3 regions of the Vescimonas sp. genome follow, and region 2 is predicted to be linked to each of the others. Evidence: predicted binding sites of a transcription regulator. Region 2 holds the regulator's gene; each other region holds the start of a gene.
What was found. The regulator Rex, encoded in region 2, represses fermentation and respiration genes when NADH is low (regulators of the CRP and FNR family bind a similar motif). The targets are predictions, from matches to a motif close to ATTGTTAANNNNTTAACAAT.
Positions count from the first base shown of each region.

Region 1: a site for Rex is predicted at 4,911-4,930, ahead of gap (type I glyceraldehyde-3-phosphate dehydrogenase). Genes of this name have one in related genera too.
Region 3: a site for Rex is predicted at 2,320-2,339, ahead of ACZM22_RS05020 (butyryl-CoA:acetate CoA-transferase). Genes of this name have one in related genera too.

Region 1 covers NZ_DBLZXX010000004.1:86,333-92,464, forward strand. Annotated here, with positions in the region: gene fba (class II fructose-1,6-bisphosphate aldolase) at 256-1,224, opposite strand; gene ACZM22_RS05335 (6-phosphofructokinase) at 1,443-2,681, shown strand; gene ACZM22_RS05340 (type III pantothenate kinase) at 2,828-3,604, opposite strand; gene gap (type I glyceraldehyde-3-phosphate dehydrogenase) at 3,731-4,771, opposite strand; gene spoIVA (stage IV sporulation protein A) at 5,030-6,132, opposite strand, start outside.
Region 2 covers NZ_DBLZXX010000015.1:32,348-38,479, forward strand. Annotated here, with positions in the region: gene ACZM22_RS08830 (NUDIX hydrolase) at 37-639, opposite strand; gene ACZM22_RS08835 (hypothetical protein) at 711-860, opposite strand; gene ACZM22_RS08840 (redox-sensing transcriptional repressor Rex) at 938-1,567, opposite strand; tRNA gene ACZM22_RS08845 (tRNA-Arg) at 1,755-1,831, shown strand; gene ACZM22_RS08850 (YgjV family protein) at 2,194-2,697, shown strand; gene ACZM22_RS08855 (hypothetical protein) at 2,751-2,918, opposite strand; gene ACZM22_RS08860 (PucR family transcriptional regulator) at 3,040-4,212, shown strand; gene ACZM22_RS08865 (sugar O-acetyltransferase) at 4,227-4,889, shown strand; gene ACZM22_RS08870 (hypothetical protein) at 5,228-5,623, shown strand; gene ACZM22_RS08875 (MATE family efflux transporter) at 5,957-6,132, shown strand, end outside.
Region 3 covers NZ_DBLZXX010000004.1:17,657-23,788, reverse strand. Annotated here, with positions in the region: gene ispF (2-C-methyl-D-erythritol 2,4-cyclodiphosphate synthase) at 1-24, opposite strand, end outside; gene ispD (2-C-methyl-D-erythritol 4-phosphate cytidylyltransferase) at 21-764, opposite strand; gene ACZM22_RS05020 (butyryl-CoA:acetate CoA-transferase) at 872-2,221, opposite strand; gene ACZM22_RS05015 (bifunctional 4-hydroxy-3-methylbut-2-enyl diphosphate reductase/30S ribosomal protein S1) at 2,444-4,390, opposite strand; gene ACZM22_RS05010 (lysophospholipid acyltransferase family protein) at 4,381-4,980, opposite strand; gene cmk ((d)CMP kinase) at 4,977-5,660, opposite strand; gene ACZM22_RS05000 (BaiN/RdsA family NAD(P)/FAD-dependent oxidoreductase) at 5,671-6,132, opposite strand, start outside.

The sequences.
Region 1 (6,132 bases), on a different contig from region 2:
GAGCATGACAGCATTGGTCAGCGCGTTCTGCCGCACCTATCACAGTGAGCGAGACGGCGCAAAATTTTCGACAGCACTTACGCGGTAAACGGTGCGCCGTTCTTCGTCCCGGATCTCTGGAGAAATGCGGAGCAGGCGCTGTGTCTGCTGGTAAAGTGAGGGGAAAACGGCCCGATCAACAGAAACGAACGGCGCGGCCCTTGCGGGTCACGCCGTTCGCCTTGCGGTTTACGCGGAAATACGGGCAAAATAGGCTCAGGCCTTGCCGGCGCAGCCCAGCACGTCCACCAGCTTGTGGCGCACCAACTCCTTGATGTTGGCGCGGGCGGGCTTCAGGTACTCGCGGGGATCGAACTTGTCGGGATGCTCGGTCATGAACTGACGGATGGTGCCAGTCATGGCCAGACGCAAATCGGAGTCGATGTTGATCTTGCAGACGGACAGGCGGGCGGCCTGGCGCAGCTGCTCCTCCGGCACGCCGATGGCGTTGGGCATCTTGCCGCCGTTGTCGTTGATCATCTTCACATAGTCCTGCGGGACGGAGGAAGAACCGTGCAGCACGATGGGGAAGCCGGGCAGACGCTTGCTGACCTCCTCCAGTACGTCGAAGCGCAGAGGAGGCGGCACCAGGATGCCCTGCTCGTTGCGGGTGCACTGCTCGGGCTTGAACTTATAGGCGCCGTGGCTGGTGCCGATGGCAATGGCCAGAGAGTCGCAGCCGGTCTTGGCGACGAACTCCTCCACCTCCTCAGGATGGGTGTAGGATGCCTCGTGGGAGGCTACCTTGACATCGTCCTCGATGCCGGCCAGGGTACCCAGTTCGGCTTCCACCACGACACCGTGGTCATGGGCGTACTCCACCACCTTGCGGGTGATCTCGATATTCTCGGCGAAGGGCTTGGAGGAGGCGTCGATCATCACAGAGGTGAAGCCGCCGTCGATGCAGCTCTTGCAGGTCTCGAAATCGGGGCCGTGGTCCAGATGCAGCACGATGGGGATGTCGGGGCAGCAGGCCACAGCGGCTTCCACCAGCTTCACCAGATAGGTGTGGTTGGCGTAGGCGCGGGCGCCCTTGCTGACCTGCAGGATGACGGGAGCGTGCTCCTCCTGGCAGGCCTCGGTGATGCCCTGCACGATCTCCATATTGTTGACGTTGAAGGCGCCGATGGCGTAGCCGCCGGCATATGCCTTCTCAAACATTTCCTTGGATGTTACCAGTGCCATAATCATATCTCCTTTTCCGCAATAAAAATTTGCTGTTTTGTACGGAATGATTGTTACATTCCTATTGTATCATATTTTTTCATATTTGCAAGAGCGAAAGCATTTACATTCCCAAATTTCCATGGTAAAATACCTGTTTGAGGGCATACCGGCGGCGCATCGCAAGCGTGGGCCGGAGCATCATCAAATCTCAACCTATGTTTCGGAGGTATGGACCTATGAAAGAATTGCGCGGCGCGTGTATCATCGGCCAGTCCGGCGGTCCCACGTCTGTCATCAATGCCAGCGCCTACGGCGTCATCGACACGGCGCTGAAGTCCGGCGCCATCACCCAGGTGCTGGGCGCGGAGCACGGCATCAAGGGCGTGCTGGCCGACCGGCTGTTTGACATGGGGCAGGAGGACCCTGAGGAGCTGCGGCTGCTGAAGTACACCCCCTCCTCTGCTCTGGGCTCCTGCCGGTACAAGATTGCCGATCCCGAGCTGGATGACACGGACTACAAGCGTATCCTGGAGGTGTTCAAGAAACACGATGTCCGCTATTTCTTTTATAACGGCGGTAACGACTCCATGGATACCTGCAACAAGATCAACCAGTATATGCAGTCCGTGGGCTACGACTGCCGCGTGATGGGCGTGCCCAAGACCATCGACAACGATCTGTTCGGTACCGACCACTGCCCCGGCTATGCCTCCGCAGCCAAGTATATCGCCACGTCCATCATGGAGGTCTATCAGGACGCCCATGTGTACGACACCGGCATGATCGTGGTGGTGGAGATCATGGGCCGTCACGCCGGCTGGCTGACGGCGGCCTCCGCGCTGGCCGGTGAGTACGGCGCAGGTCCCGACCTGATCTATCTGCCGGAGACGGATTTCAGCATGCCTGATTTTATTGAGGACGTCAAGCGCATTTATCAGGAGAAGGGCAACTGCATTGTGGCCGTGTCCGAGGGCATCCATTACGAGAACGGCGACTTCGTGTCCGAGGCCAAGGTGGCCGCCAACGACGGCTTCGGCCACGCCCAGCTGGGCGGTCTGGCCACCATTCTGTCCCAGGTCCTGAAGGAGGAGACGGGCGCCAAGGTCCGCGGTATCGAGCTGAACCTGCTGCAGCGCTGCGCCGCCCATCTGGCCAGCGAGACCGACATCGAGGAGTCCTATATGGCCGGCAAGGTGGCTGTGGAGAACGCCGTCAACGGTATCAATGGTCGTATGATCGGCTTTGAGCGCGGCGTGCAGGATGGCAAGTATGCCTGCCGCACCAAGCTCATCCCTCTGATGGAGGTGGCCAATGTGGAGAAGAAGATCCCCCGCGAGTGGATCAACGAGGCGGGCAACGGCGTGAACCATCAGTTCATCGAGTACGCGCTGCCGCTGATCCAGGGCGAGCCGAACCTGCCGCGGCAGGACTCCCTGCCCCGCTTCGCCAAGCTGAAAAAGGTGCTGGCCAAGTAAATAGAGCCTTATACAGCAACGGCTGGAAAGTAGAGATACTTTCCAGCCGTTGTTTCGGTTATGGGTGCTCAGGTATGGAGATGCCGCTGTTATCATTGGAATCGATGGCTTGGACTTGCGGAGTATATGCGGCGGCTGAGACAATGCTACTTGCAATTCTTCTCATAGATGATACGCAGGCCCTCCATCATCAGATACTTGTCGTAGGTGACGTGGTTGCGGCAGTAGCGCGCGATCACCGGTGCGTTGGGACCGGTGGCTACGATGGACGGCTCCTCCCCGTCCAGCATGTCGCGGATGCGGTCGATGATGCCGTCCAGCATGCCGGCAGTGCCGTAGACAATGCCGCTGCGCATACAGTCCTCCGTGTTTTTTCCGATAAGGTGGCGAGGATGCTGGAGGGAAATATTGGGTAGCTGCGCCGTGTGGTCGGACAGGGCGTCCAGTGACAGGCGGACGCCGGGGAACATCAGCCCTCCCTCGTAGCAGCGCTTGGCGGAGATGTAGGAGATGATGGTGGCGGTGCCCATGTCGATCATAATGATGGGCGCAGGATACTTTTCCAGCGCCGCCACGGCGTTGGAGACGATGTCGGCGCCCAACTGCTGGCTGTTGAACTCCATGCGGATATTCAGACCCGTTTTGATGCCGGCGCCTACCATCATGGGGGGCTTGCCCAGCAGGCGGGTCAGGGCCTTCTCCATCATGAAGTTGATGGGCGGCACCACACTGGCAAAGATGGCGCCGCTGACGTCGTGGATATCGCAGCCGTACAGCGTAAACAGGTTCATCAGATCGATGCTGATCTGGTCCGCCGTCTTGCGGCTGTCCGTGTCCAGAGACGCCAGAAAACGCAGTTCCCGCGCCTTGTCGAACAGACCCACGGAAATGTTGGAATTGCCGATGTCAATGGCTAACAACATGGGTATATCCTCCTCCCTTTTTTGCCTATCATACCACGGTGCTGTGCGGTTTACAAGCGGCGACAGGCAAAAAAGCTGCCCCCCATACGATTGTATGGGGGCAGCTTTTTCGTTGAAATGGGGCGCTTACTCCTGGGTCACGAAGGTGTCTGCTTCATCCACAGTATACATGTGCTCCAGCATGCGGGTGACCATGTTGCTGTAACCCCACTCGTTGTCGTACCAGGCGATGAGCTTGACGAAATCGTGGTCCAGCATGATGCCCGCTGTCTCGTCGAAGATGCAGGGGCAGGGATTGCCGATCAGGTCGGTGGATACCACTTGGTCGCGGGTGTAGCCGATGATGCCCTTCATGTATGTCTCGGAGGCGTGGAGGATCTCGTAACAGATGTCGGCGTAGGAGACGGTGCGGCCCAGGCGGGCGGTCAGATCCACCACGGATACGTCCGCCGTAGGGACACGGAAGGCCATGCCGGTCATCTTGCCCTTCAGAGATGGGATCACGCGGCCCACAGCCTTGGCGGCGCCGGTGGAGGTGGGGATGATGTTGTTAAGGATGGAGCGGCCGGTGCGCCAGTCGCTGCCGCCGCGGGAGTCTACGGCCTTCTGCTTGGCGGTGGAGGCGTGGATGGTAGACATCAGGGACTGCTCGATGCCGAACTCCTTGTGGATAACGTAGGCCAGCGGGGCCAGGCAGTTGGTGGTGCAGCTGGCGTTGGAGATAACCCGCATGTCGGAGCGGTACTCGTCGCTGTTGACGCCGTAAACAAAGGTGGGGGTGGCGTCGTCCTTGGCGGGGGCCGTCAGGATGACCTTCCTGGCGCCGCCCTTGAAGTGACGGCTGGCCTTCTCCGTGGTGTTGTTGGCGCCGGTGGACTCGATGATGTACTCCGCACCGCAGTCCGCCCAGTTGATCATGGCCGCGTCAGACTCGCCGTACACCTTGATCTTCCGGCCGTTGACCACCAGATCGCCGCCGGCGTGCTCGATCATGCCGGGGAAGTTGCGGAAAACAGAGTCGTACTTCAGCAGATAGACCATATAGTCGATGTCCGCTTTGCGCAGGTTGATGCCGCAGACCTCAAATTTCTCGGGGTCCTCCGCCAGAATACGCATGACGACGCGGCCGATGCGGCCAAAGCCATTGATACCGATTTTGATTCCCATGATGCTGTCCTTTCCTTCTTTTCTCCGCAGCGACTGCGGTAGTTGTTCCAAGTACATTATAGCATTCCTTTTGGATTTGTCACTATTTATTTACGATTTTGTACTAAAAATTTTTAGTTTCGTAAGATTAGCGGCAAAAATAGTTAAAAAATGTTCAATTTCAAATCCAAACGTTCCATACATTTCAAACTATGCAGACGTGTCCCGCAGACAGTGGAAAAGGCGGGGCATACGCTCCGCCTTTTCCGGTATCACCAGTCACAGGATGATGCAGATCAGGCCCGCGCCTCCCTCGTTAAGAATGCGCTCCAGCGCTTCCCGCAGCTTGCTCTGCGCATCGGTGGGCATCCGCTTCAGCTTGGCGTTCAGGTCCTCCCCCGCGATCTCGTTGAAGCTGCGGCCGAAGATGTTGGACTGCCAGATCTTGCCCGTATCGCCCTCAAACTGCTGGAGCAGGTAGTTGACCATTTCCTCCGACTGCTTCTCGTTGCCCACAATGGGCGAAACGGTGGTGTCCACGTCCGCCCGTATCATGTGGATGGACGGGGCACTGGCCCGCATGCGCAGGCCGTAGCGTCCCCCCTGCTTGACGATCTCGGGGTCCTCCAACTCCAGCTCCTCCACCGAAGGCAGCACCACGCCGTAGCCTGTCTCGCGGGCAGCGGTGAGTGCGGGAGCCACTCGGTCATACTGCCGCTTAGCATCGGCCAGCTCCGTCAGCAGCTGCATCAGGTCGCCGTCATCACTGACGGTCAGACCGGAACGCTCCGTCAGCGTCTGGTAGAACAGGCTGCGGGGCAGCCGCACCCGTGCCTGCGCCACGCCGCGGCCCAGGTCGATCCGCTCTATGCCGGCATCCTCCACGTTCTCCGCCGCCTGCAGGGATGCAAGATGCGGCGCCAGCTGCCGGATGCAGCACAGCTCGGCGGTCTCCGCGGCCACGCTCTGGTAGAGTCCGCTTTTGATGGGGTGGTCTCCAGGCAGAGCGTCCACCCAGGACGGCAGGAACACGTCCAGTTCCTGTAGCGGGAACTCATACAGCAGGCCACGCAGCAGGCCCTGTATCTCCTGCTCCGACAGAGTCTGGCAGTTCACCGCCAGGCAGTTGACGCCGTACTTTTCCGCAATCTCCTCCACAATGGAGGCGGCGCGGGAACTGTGGGGCTCCGCGGAATTCAGCAACACCACAAAGGGCTTGCCGATCTCCTGCAGCTCGCGGATCACGCGCTCCTCCGCCTCCAGATAGTCCTCCCGTGGGATATCTGTGATGGTGCCGTCTGTGGTGATGACCACGCCCACGGTAGAATGGTCGGTGATGACCTTACGGGTGCCGATCTCCGCGGCCTCGGTCATGGGGATCT
Region 2 (6,132 bases):
GACTTTTCGCACAATATCGAGGGGGAAGTGCGGCATTTACAGATGGGCCACGACATCCATGGTGATGCGGGCGGTCAGACCCCACAGCGGGTGGGGCAGACCGTGGTACACCGGCACCTCCATATAATAGGGCCGCCAGAGGTAGTCGGCGGAGATGCCCGCGTCCTCATAGGGAAAGTCGGAGATGGACACCGGCTGGCGGTGGATATACACAGCGGGCGGGTGGTCGCGGAGCCAGGCCAGCGGCACCAGAAAGGTTTCGGCTACCTCCGCTGCACAGGGGCGTATATCGGCCAGCGCAGCGCCGTCCACGCGGCCCAGCACCGGCCGCAGCAGGCAGTTGGAGCGGATGTGCAGGAAGTCCATCTCGCCGATGATCTCCACCGCTTCCGGCGGGATGGACAGCTCCTCCCATGTCTCCCGCAGGGCGCACTGCACCGCCGTTTCGCCGGATTCGGTCTTGCCGCCGGGGAAGCAGACCTCATTGGGCTGCCGGACCGTGGCAGAGCGTATTTCATACAGAAGGCTGGGGCCGTCCGCCGCGTCCACCAGCGGAACCAGCACGGCGGAACCGCCGCGTGCGCCCATCAGGTCGGGCACGTGGCCGGTGTAGGCACGGCGCAGGGAGGAGAGATCCATGGCTTGTACGTCCTTTCTGAAAAAGCTCCCCCGCCGCAAGGCGGGGGAGTCCGATGGTCCGGCGGAGTGGATCAGCAGCCGCAGCCGCAGCCGTTGCTGGCGTTGTTCCCGCAGCCGCAGCCATTCCCGCAGCCGTTGCCGCAGAACAGGAACAGCAGAATGATGGCGATGATGATCCAGCAGCAGCTGCCGCCGCCAAAGCAGGAATTCTGATTACACATAGTGTGACCTCCTATGAAGAATTGACCGTCTTGCCGGTCTCATTCCCATAGTATGCCGGTCGCGGGAAAGTGTGCCCTTACGGGCGGGAGATACGGTAGCTCAGGGTCAGGAGGGTGTCCACAAAGTGGATGTCCTCGAAGAACACGCCGGGCTCATCGGTAGACAGCTCCACATTGGTAAAGTTCCAGAAGCCGCGGACGCCCAGAGCGATGAGCCGGTCAGCCAGAGACTGGGCCACGTTCTGAGGTACGGTGAGCACCGCCACGTCGGGGTGGTAGTTGGAGACATATTCCTCCAGCTCGTCCATGGCGCGGACAGTGATGCCGCGGATCTCCGTGCCCACAAGGGCGGGAGAGACGTCAAAGGCGGAGTCGATGCGGAAGCCCACCTTATCAAAATCAAAGTTCTGCAGCAGCGCGTGGCCCAGGTGGCCGGCGCCGATGACGATGATCTTGTGGCCGCTGTCGATGCCCAGAATGTGGCCGATCTCGGCGCGCAGCTCCGCCACGTTGTAACCGTAGCCCTGCTGGCCGAATTCGCCGAAGCAGCTGAGATCCTGGCGGATCTGGGAGGCGGTGATGTCCATCTTTGCGCCCAGAGAGTTGGAGGAGATGCGGACAACACCCTTGTTATACAGGTCGTCCAGATAGCGGTAATAGCGGGGAAGCCGATGGATCACCGCGTCGGAGATCTTCTGTTTCTTCATACAAAAACCTTCTTTTGGGATAGGATGCGGTGCGGGGGCACCTGAAATATAGTGATATTCTACCGCATGAGACGATAGTTGTCAACTTTTTTAACAATCTTTTTGAAAAAAGTTTTTTCAATCGCTTTACATCCGGCGGAAGAACTGCTATAATACTCTGGCTGATGGACAGCACACAACCCAATATGCGCCCGTAGCTCAGATGGATAGAGCGTTAGACTCCGACTCTAAAGGCCGCTGGTTCGAATCCAGTCGGGCGTACCAACACGAAAAAAGACACGCAGAAGCGTGTCTTTTTTCGTGTTGGTACGGTTTTGCAGCGCAAAACCGGTCGCCTGCGGGCGGGTGATTGAACACGAGTGGGGGAACCCGTCAAAGGTTCCCCCCTCACGCTCCCCCTTCCTTGCGATATGCGGGGGTGCGGACAACAAAAGTTGTGGGCAATCACACTCGCCTCCAAAAGCCCATGGCTTTTGGAGGTTGTCCTTTGCCGCAATTGACAAATACGGCTGTCCCATGGTACAATGAAACTCCAAAACAAGTGTGGATTTTTCTGGAGCATTGCCTTCATTTTTCGCCACGCATCCGACAGGGTGTGCGGCGTTTTTTATTAAGAGGAACGACGGATGAACATATTTTACCAACTCATCGGGTTCGGCGCACTGATCGCCATGGGTCTCAGCTACTGGCAGAATGACAAGCGTACCATCTTGCTGTGGCAGGTGGTGGCCAACCTGATCTTCGCCATCCACTACACGCTGCTCCACGCACGCTCCGGCGCACTGTGCAGCTTTTTCCAGATCGTCGTGCTGCTGCTTTTCCTATTGCAGGAGAAATTCAACTGGAGTAGACTGGTCACCGCGATACCCATCGTGGCAGTATTTCTGCTGATTGCCGTGGTGACCTATGAGACGCCAGTGACGGTACTGCCCATCGTGGCATCGTTGGTGGCGCTGCTGCCGTTCTTCCAGTCCAGGCAGCGGGTGATACAGGCGGCGGGCATTGCCAGCGGCCTGTCGTGGCTGGTGTATGTCATTGCGGTACGGTCGTATTCCGGCATGGTGACAGAGTCGGTACTGACCATCATCACGGCGGCGTCCCTGCTGAAGAAGGAATCCAGAAGGTCCTGAACGGACAGCCCCCGGCACATTGCCGGGGGAGTCTGCCGAAGGGGTGCGCCGCGTCAGGCGTAGTGCTTCAGACCCTGCGCCATGGATGAGGCGGTGCAGCGGCGGGCATGGCAGGAGAGCGTGTCACGTTTCTCTCCGGCGCACCGGGTGGCTGCTATCAGCGCGGCCAGTCTCCGCTTGCGGGGGACTGAGGGAGTATCCTGTTTCATTTGCTTTGCCATGGAATATACCTCCGTTCGTTTTACTACCGCTATCATAAAACAACGGACGGTCTGTTCCATTGGCAAAAATAAATGAACATTTCTCTGAAAATTGTGATAGTATCACAAGGGGGCAGAAGCCATGACATCACAGCACACAGCGGACTATCCCACACTGCAGGAGGTGCTGCGCCTGCCCGTGTTCGCGGGCTGCACGGTCTGCGGCGGCGCGGCGGGACTTGGCCGTAGGGTCAGCGGTGTCAATCTGACGGACACACCGGACTACGCGCGCTGGCTGGCGCAGGGAGAACTGCTCATCACCACTGGCTTTGCCATCGCAGACGATCCGCAGGCCGTGGATGCGCTGCTGCCCACGGCGGCAGAAAAAGGCCTGTCCGGTGTGGGTATCAAGCCGGGGCGTTACCTGCCCAGCCCCCTGCCGGCGGCGCTGGCGGAGAAGGCTGACCGACTGGGACTGCCGCTGCTCCAACTGCCGACCGATATGCGCTTTGCCGAGTTGGCCGATGCGGTGTCCCGCGAGATCGCACGGCGGCGAATACCGGCGGAGCAGGAGCGGCAGCTGGCCGTACTACTGCACCATCTCATCTCTGGCGCGCCGCTGAGCGAAGCGATGGAGCGGCAGGCGGCGGAGTCCGGTATCCATTTGGAATGTCCGCATATCCTGTTGTGGATACGGGCTGATGCGCCGGAGTTGCAGCGGCGCTCTTGGCTGCACGAGGCAGAAGAGCGCTGCCGGGCGTTGGGCGCGGACATGTGGGGCGCACTGTCGGAGGATGGCTTTCTGCTGGCGCTGGAGGCGGACGACCTGTTCGCGCTGGAGATACCGCTGTGGCAGGTGATGGCGGACTTTGCCGCCGTCCACGGCGTTATCTGCGGCATCAGCCGCCCCTACGGCGGTACGATGGGTTTTCAGAAAGCAGACCGCAGTGCCCGCGCGGCGCTCCGCATGGCGGCGCGATCGGAAGCACCCTGCGTGACAGACGACCCAGCGGGGGTGGTACGGCTGCTGGAGGAATCCTCCCCGGCGGAAACGGACGCCTATATCCATCGGCAGCTGGGAACGCTCCTGCGGCAGCCAGAGCCGCGGCGGCAAGAGCTGCTGGACACGCTGGCGAGCTGGCTGCGCTGTATGGGCAACCAGCGCCGGATGGCACGGGAGCTGCACCTGCACTACAACACCGTGAGTTACCGGCTTCAGCAGCTATGGATGCTGCTGGAGGCCGATCCGGTCGATCCGATGAAGCGATTGGCATTGGAAACGGCCCTGTATCTGTACCGGTACAGGCGCACATAAAGGAGTGACTGATCATGGATAAGAACAGGACGATCGGTGAATGGGAGCGGATGGTGTCGGGGCGTCTCTATACGCCTGTCGATCCGGAGATTGCCAAGCGGCACCGGGTTGGTATGCGCCGCTGTGACCGGTTCAACCGCCTCCCGCTGTGGTGCGCAAAGACCAAACAGCGTGCGCTGGAGCGCCTGATCCCCTCCGCAAAAGGGAAGAATTTCGAGGCGTTTGCACCCTTTTACTGCGAGTACGGCGTGAATATCTATGTGGGGCGGAACTGCTTCGTCAACTACAACAGCGTATTTCTGGATGTAGCGCCCATTACGCTGGGGGACAATGTACTCATTGGACCCAATGTGACGCTGGCCACGCCCAACCATCCGTTTATCGCCGAAGAACGAGCCTATACAGATTACCCCAACGGCTGCCATGCGTTGGAGTATGCCGAACCCATCACCATCGGGGATCACTGCTGGCTGTGCGCCGGTGCGACGGTGTGCGGTGGCGTGACCATCGGAGCGGGCAGCATCATCGCCGCAGGCGCGGTGGTGACACGGGACATCCCACCCAACAGTATCGCTGCCGGTGTGCCCGCCAGAGTGCTGCGGCAGATCGGCGAGCGCGACCGCCTGCATGTATGGGAGAAGTATGTGAAGAACGAACTGCCCGATGCGCAGCGGTGACAACAAAATCTGGGAGCAATTACAAAAACCGTCTCAAACGATACGTTTGAGACGGTTTTTGTATGCGAAAAGTAATGGGAATTGAAACCTGATTTGACCACTACTGCACATTTTGCGATCCAACTGAGCTATCCAATGCTCATATCTCCAACATTCCCTGCAATCCCGCGCTGGCGGCCTTTTTGTTCTTGTCGAAGGCGTGGGTGTAGATGTCCAGCGTGGTGGAGGGCGGCATAGATCTTCCGCAGCCGCTTGGTGAAGGTGTCCGGGCGGATGAGCTGCCCGCGCTCGTCGGTGAACTTGATTATTCTGCGTTTTTGATAGAATGAGCATATCGGGTGGCAGACATGAAGCAGATATGCGAATCTGCCCATGTGCAGTGGGACTTGGGCGCGTCGATGCTGCTGTATTTCAAGGGCATCACCTCTGCGTTCCACGATATTGATTTAATGGTTGCTGACCATGACGCCGAATGTGTCCGCACGATTTTATTGGAAATGGGCGAACTCCGCCCATCTGACCCCGTGCCGAATCCCATGTACCGGACGAAGACCTTTATGGAATTCCTCATAGAATCGATCGAGGTCGATGTCATGGCAGGCTTTGCCATCGTGCATGAGGGAACGGTCATGATTGCTCCCTGCGTGAAGAACAGATCGTGGAGAAAATGCCGCTTGGGACAGAAGTCATCCCGCTGCAATCGCCGCAGTTATGGTGCAAATACTATCGGCTGATGGGACGGTCTCAGAAGGTGGACATGATTGAGAAAGCATTGTTGTGCAGCATCACATCGCAGCAGTCTTCTCGAAATAATATGGAATAAAAAGCGGCATCGGATGTGAAAAAATCATTTGAAATTCCGATTTGCCTCTGCTATAATAAGCGTACAGCGTGTGGCGTTTCTGCGTAAATCCAGTTGCAGAGCAGCCACACGCTTTTTTGCGGAATCGGGTGAGAAATGGCAAGATGGGAGAAAACTTCATAGGCAAATCGTGTAGCAGAAATGCGTAAGTCCGGATATGTTGGGACTTACGCATTTTTTATTTTTTGAAAGAAAGGTGAATTATATGGAAACCGGAAATCAGTTTTTGGGGACGGAGCGTATCGGTAAGCTCATGCGCCAGTACGCCATCCCCTGCATCATCTCGCTGCTGGTGGGCGCGCTTTACAACATCGTTGACCAGATCTTCATCGCCAACGCCAGCTACCTCGGCTCCTACGGCAACGCCGCCAATACGGTGGT
Region 3 (6,132 bases), on a different contig from region 2:
GTGCCCGATGCGCAGATCTATCATGCCTGCACCTCCCGCCGACGCAGGAACAGCTCCGCCACAGACAGGTCCTCCGGCGTGGTGATCTTGATATTTTCCCGCCATCCAGGTGTCAAGTAAACCTCCTTGCCAAGCCGCTCCACAGCGGAGCAATCGTCTGTCAGCGGTGCCTCGGCGGCGATGGCGGACTGGAGCGCGGCCTTCAGCAGGTTCGCCTGGAACACCTGGGGCGTCTGCACAGCGAATAAGGTGCTGCGGTCCGGCGTGGACAGCACCAGCCCCGACAGATCCGCCACCTTCACCGTGTCCGTCACCGGCACGGCCGGCGCCACAGCGTAGGTCCGCTGGCCCAGGCGGATCAGATCATCCACCTGCTCCGGCAGTACCAACGGGCGGGCCCCGTCGTGGACTGCCAGATACTCCACGTCCTCGTTGGCCTCCAGCGCCGCCAGCAGTACGGACTCAGCCCGGCTTGCGCCGCCCTCCACCACGCGGACGGGCTTGCGGATGCCGGCGCTGCTGACCAGCGCCGCCACTTCCTCCAGCTTTTCCGGCTGGGCAGCCACCACGATCTCGTCCACCAGCACAGCCTGATCCAACACGGTCAGCGTCCGCGCCAGCACCGGCACACCGCACAGCGGTGCGAACATCTTATCCTCGCCGCCCATGCGGGAGGACTTCCCTGCTGCCGGTACAATGGCCGTGCAGAAGGGGTGTACCTTCTTCTTCAGGCCCTTCTTCCATTTTTCAAACAGGCTCCCCATCGTTTTTCGCTCCTATCGCTGGATTTTGCTATTAGTATACCGCACTTTTCCACGGTTTACAAGGCGCAAAGAAGAGGGCCGCAGGCCCTCTTCTTTGCTGTTTCGTGTTACCGTTTGTTGTGGCGATACCAGATGTGCTGCTTCTCCGCCTCGCGGATCAACTCGTCGCGGAAGTCGGGGTGGGCGATGGAGATCAGCTTCTCCGCCCGTTCCCAGACGCTGAGGCCCTTCAGGCAGACGCATCCGTACTCCGTCACCACGTACATGGTGTTGACGCGGGTGTCCGTCACCACGGAGCCGGTCTGGAGCGTGGGGCGGATGCGGGACGCTACTGTGCCGTCCTTATTCTGATGGGTGGAAGACAGGCAGATGAAGCTTTTGCCGCCATGGGACAGATACGCACCCAGCACGAAGTCCTGCTGGCCGCCGGAGCCGCTGATCTGGCGGGTACCCGCCGTCTCGCCGTTGACCTGACCGTACAGGTCCACATCCACCGCATTGTTGATGGAGACAAAGTTGTCGATAGCCGCGATGGTGCGCACATCGTTGGTATAGCTGATAGGCGCGGCCATGCAGGCGGGGTTGTCGTCCAGATAGTCGTAGAGCTTCTGGGTACCGGCTGCGAAAGCGTAGACCTGACGGCCGCGGTCGATATTCTTACGGGCGCAGGTGACCTTTCCCGCCATAGCCAGATCCACGTAGGCGTCCACGTACATCTCCGTATGTACGCCCAGATCCTTCAGATCGGATTGGCACAGCATAGCTCCCACGGTGTTGGGCATGCCGCCGATGCCCAGCTGGAGGCAGGCTCCGTCGGGGATCTGCTCTACGATCAGGCGAGCCACCGCTTTATCCACATCATCGGCCTCTCCGGAAGGCTGAATGCCCATGGGGTCGTTGCGGCCTTCCACCACCATGTCCACCTCGCTGATGTGGATGGTGTTGTCAAAACCGCCCAGACAGCGGGGCATGTTCTCGTTGACCTCCACGATGACCACCTTGGCCTTCTCGCAGACGGCACGCACATGGGATGCGGACAGGCCGAAGTTGAAGTAGCCGTGGCTGTCCATGGGCGTGACCTGGAACATGGCCACGTCCGGCGGCGTGATGTGGTCGTAGTAGTAGCGGGGCAGCTCAGAATAGCGCATGGGCTCATAGAACCCGGCGCCGCTGGCGATGTAATGGCGCTCCACCCCGCTCATGTGGTGGGAATTGAAAATAATGTGGCGTGCGGGGTCCTCGATATCGAAGATAGCAGGCTTCCACAGGCTGATTCCTCCGCGGACCTTCACATCCTCCAGTTCCGGTGCGCGGCGGGCCAGTGCCTCGTCCAGCACGCGGGGCTGAATGGCGCAGAAGCCGTAATCCACCCAATCGCCGGACTTGATAATCTTCACCGCCTCATCCGCGGTGGTCAGCTTCTGGCGGTACAGTTCCAGATAATCAGCAAAAGACATAGCAGTTCCTCCTCTTTCTTTTCGTTCTCCTAATCGTTAATTTTACCACAAGCCTGGGAGAAGTACATTGGCGGATGTGCCAATTATCAGTCCTTCTGATTGTGCAAAATTTAACATACCGTGATTCGGGCACGAGCTTGTATGTATACGGGTGTAAACAGGTACACTTTCGTACAAAAAAAGCAGCGGTACACTCGTACCGCTGCTTTTTAACAGACGTTTTTACTCGTCGTCACCCTCGTCAGCGGCGGGGGTCAGCAGAGCGCGGATAGACAGAGAGATCTTCTGCTTCTCCTCGTCGATAGCCGTGATCTTGGCGTCCACGATGTCGCCCTCAGCCAGCACGTCGCCGGGCTTCTCGATGCGGCGATCCGCGATCTGGGAGATGTGGATCAAACCGTCCACGCCGGGAACTACCTCGGCAAAGGCGCCGAAGGTCATCAGCTTGACGATGCGGACCTTGGCCACATCGCCGACCTTATAGGTGGACATGAACTTGTCCCACGGGTTGCAGGAACGATCCTTCACGCCCAGAGAGATCTTGCGCTTCTCGGGATCGAAGGAGATGACATATACATCCAGGGTGTCGCCCACGGAAACCACCTCGGCGGGGTTCTTGATGCGGGACCAGGACAGCTCGGAGATATGTACCATACCATCCACGCCGCCGATATCCACGAACACACCATAGGAGGTCATAGACTTGACAGTGCCGGTGTAGTGCTTGCCCACCTCGATGTTCTCCCAAATCTCGGCCTGGGCAGCCTGACGGGCCTCGTAGGTCACGGCCTTGATGGAGCCCACCACGCGGCGGCGGGCACGGTTGACCTCGGTGATGCGCAGGGAGACGGTCTGGCCGATCAGAGCGCTGAGCTCAGCGCCGCGGGGCAGGCCGGACTGGGAAGCGGGCACGAACACGCGCACGCCCTTGACGTTGACCACGATGCCGCCCTTGTTCTCCTCGGTGACCTTGCCCTCCAGGGTAGTCTTCTCCTCACGGGCCTTCTCGATATCCTCCCAGACCTTGACAGCGTCCAGACGCTTCTTGGACAGCATGGCATAGCCCTCCACGTCGTTGACGCGGATGATATAGGTCTCGATCTCGTCGCCGACCTTCACCACATCCTCAGGCTTCACGCTGGGATCGGCGGACAGCTCGTCGATGTTGATATAACCTGCCTGCTTGCAGCCCAGGTCAACCTGCACCTCGGTGGGACCGATGGCAGTCACGATACCGGTTACCTTCTCTCCTGTATTCAAAGTCTTAAAAGATTTTTCCAGCATTTCCTCGAAGCTCTCTTCGGTAGCTTCCACGTTCTTGATCTCGTCGCTCATTCTTGTATATACCTCCTTAATGATGCCCGCAGGCGTGGACGCGCCGGCTGTAAGCCCCGCCACAGAACATCCGTTAAGAAAGTCACCCTTGAGTTCTTCCGCCCGCTCGATCTGACAGACCACGGGGCACCTCTCGCTGCAAATCTCCGTTAAATGTTTGGTGTTGGCACTCTTACGATCTCCGACCACGACCATCACGTCCACCTTAGCGGCAATGTCTGCCGCTTCCGATTGACGCTTATGCGTAGCATCACATATTGTATCAAAGATTTCTACGTTTGTACACTGTTTTTTTAAAATTTTTACGCAGTTTTCCCAGAGAACCCGAATGCAGGTGGTCTGGGCCGCTGCCATCAGGGGCCGCTCACGCCGCTCCGGCCGCTGCGACAGCCAGTTTTCCAGGGCCTCCGGCCCGTCTAAAATGACGGAATTCTCCGCCCAGCTGGCCGCGCCGATCACCTCCGGATGGTGCTGCTCGCCGATGATGAGGGGCGTGCGGCCCTGCTCCTCCGCCTGCGCCACCAGGCGCTGGATGCGCCGGACATTGGGACATGTGGCGTCCACGATAGACGCGCCGGCGGCCTCCAGCTGCTGGTAAACCTGCTTTTTCTCGCCGTGGGAACGGATGATCACCGTATCCCCCGCCTGCACCTGCGCGGGGTCGTCCACCTGCCGCGCACCCAATGCGGCCAGCCCCTGCACCACGTGGGCGTTGTGGATGATGCTGCCCAGCATGACGCAGCCGCCCTTGTCCCGGGCCGTCTGCTCCGCCAGCTTCACGGCGCGCTCCACGCCGTAGCAGAAGCCGGCGGATTTCGCCAGTATCACACGCATGTCACACCACCCAGCGCGTAGGCACGACGCATGACCTCGTCGGTGTTGGCCTGATACTCCTCCGCCGTGCCCTTGCGCCCGGTGTAGACCGGCTCAAAGGGTTCGCCGAAGGTGATGACCGTCTTGCGGAACAGCCGTTTTTTCGTGCCGATGAACACCGGTACCATCTTCACGCCGGAGCGGATGGCCATCATACCCGCGCCGCTCTTGGGCGTCACCTGTCCAGGCTGTTTTACCCGCGTGCCCTCCGGAAAGATCAGCAGGTTCCAGCCGTCACGCAGGCTGGTGATGGCAGTCTTCACCGCGTTGATGTCGCTGTTGCCGCGATCCACGGGGAACACGCCGATGTTCCGCAGGAACCACCCCACTACGGGGATGGAAAACAGCTGCTTTTTCGCCATAATGCGCACGTTGAAGTTTTGGGGCATGGCCAGCACCAGCAGGATGGGGTCCCAGGCACTGGAGTGATTGGCGCACAGAATGGCGGCCTCGTCCCCCAGGTTCTCCGTGCCCCGCAGCTCCACCGGCAGGAAAAACATCACCAGCGGGCGCAGGATGCTCCAGGCCCGGGCATAGAACTTGTTTCTCAATTGGATACACTCCCCCGTATCACGTCCAGCAGCAGCTCGCGGCTGGCGTCAAAATCCATATCGCTGGTGTCGATCATGATGGCATCGTCCGCCGCACGCAGCGGCGCGGCGGCGCGGTGGGTGTCGTTGTAGTCCCGCTCCTCCATCTCGCGCAGCACCTCCTCATAGGGCTTGGGGGTGCCCCGCTGCTCCAGCTCCAGTGCGCGGCGCCCGGCCCGCACCTTCACATCGGCGTAGAGGAAAATTTTTACGTCCGCATCGGGCAGCACCACCGTACCGATGTCGCGGCCATCCATAATGACGCTGTGCTCTCGCGCCAGCGAGCGCTGCATCTCCATCAGGAAATCCCGCACGCCCTGGATGGCGGAGACGGCGGAGGCATACATAGAGATCTCCGGCAGGCGGATGTCCGCCGTCACGTCCTCCCCGTTCAGCAGCATACGCTGCACGCCGTCGGCGTCGTGATCCATGCCGATGTGTACCTCCGGCAGCAGCGCCAGCACCGCCGGTGCGTCCTTGGGGTCCACGCCGCAGCGCTGCACGTACAGCCCGATGGTACGGTAGATGGCGCCGGTGTCCACATACAGGATGCCCAGACGCTCCGCCACCGCCTTGGCCAGTGTGCTCTTCCCTGCGCCGGAGGGCCCGTCAATGGCCACGGCGTATTGTTTTTTATTCATCATTCCATCCTCATCTCTCTGCGGCGAAAAGTCCCGCCAGATATCCGGTCGCCCACGCGATCTGAAGGTTGAAGCCGCCTGTGTAGGCGTCCACGTCCAGCACCTCGCCGGCAAAATACAGCCCGTCCGTCAGCTTGGAGGCCATGGTATTGGGCACCACTTCGCCCACCTTGACGCCGCCGGCGGTAACGATGGCCTCCGCCACGGGGCGGGGACCGGTAAGCGGTACCGCGAAATGCTTCAGCTCCTGCACCAGCACGCGGCGCTGTTCCCTGGTGAGGCTGTTGGCCTTTTCGCCCTCCGGCAGAGCCAGACGGCGCAGCAGCACCGGTACCATGCTGCGATGCACCAGCCCTGCCAGAATATTGCCCATATCGCGGTTGGGATTCTCCCCGATGTCCCGCAGGATACGGGTGTCCAGCTTCTGCTCATCCAGTGCCGGCTTCAGGTCGATGACCAGCCGGTACTGCTC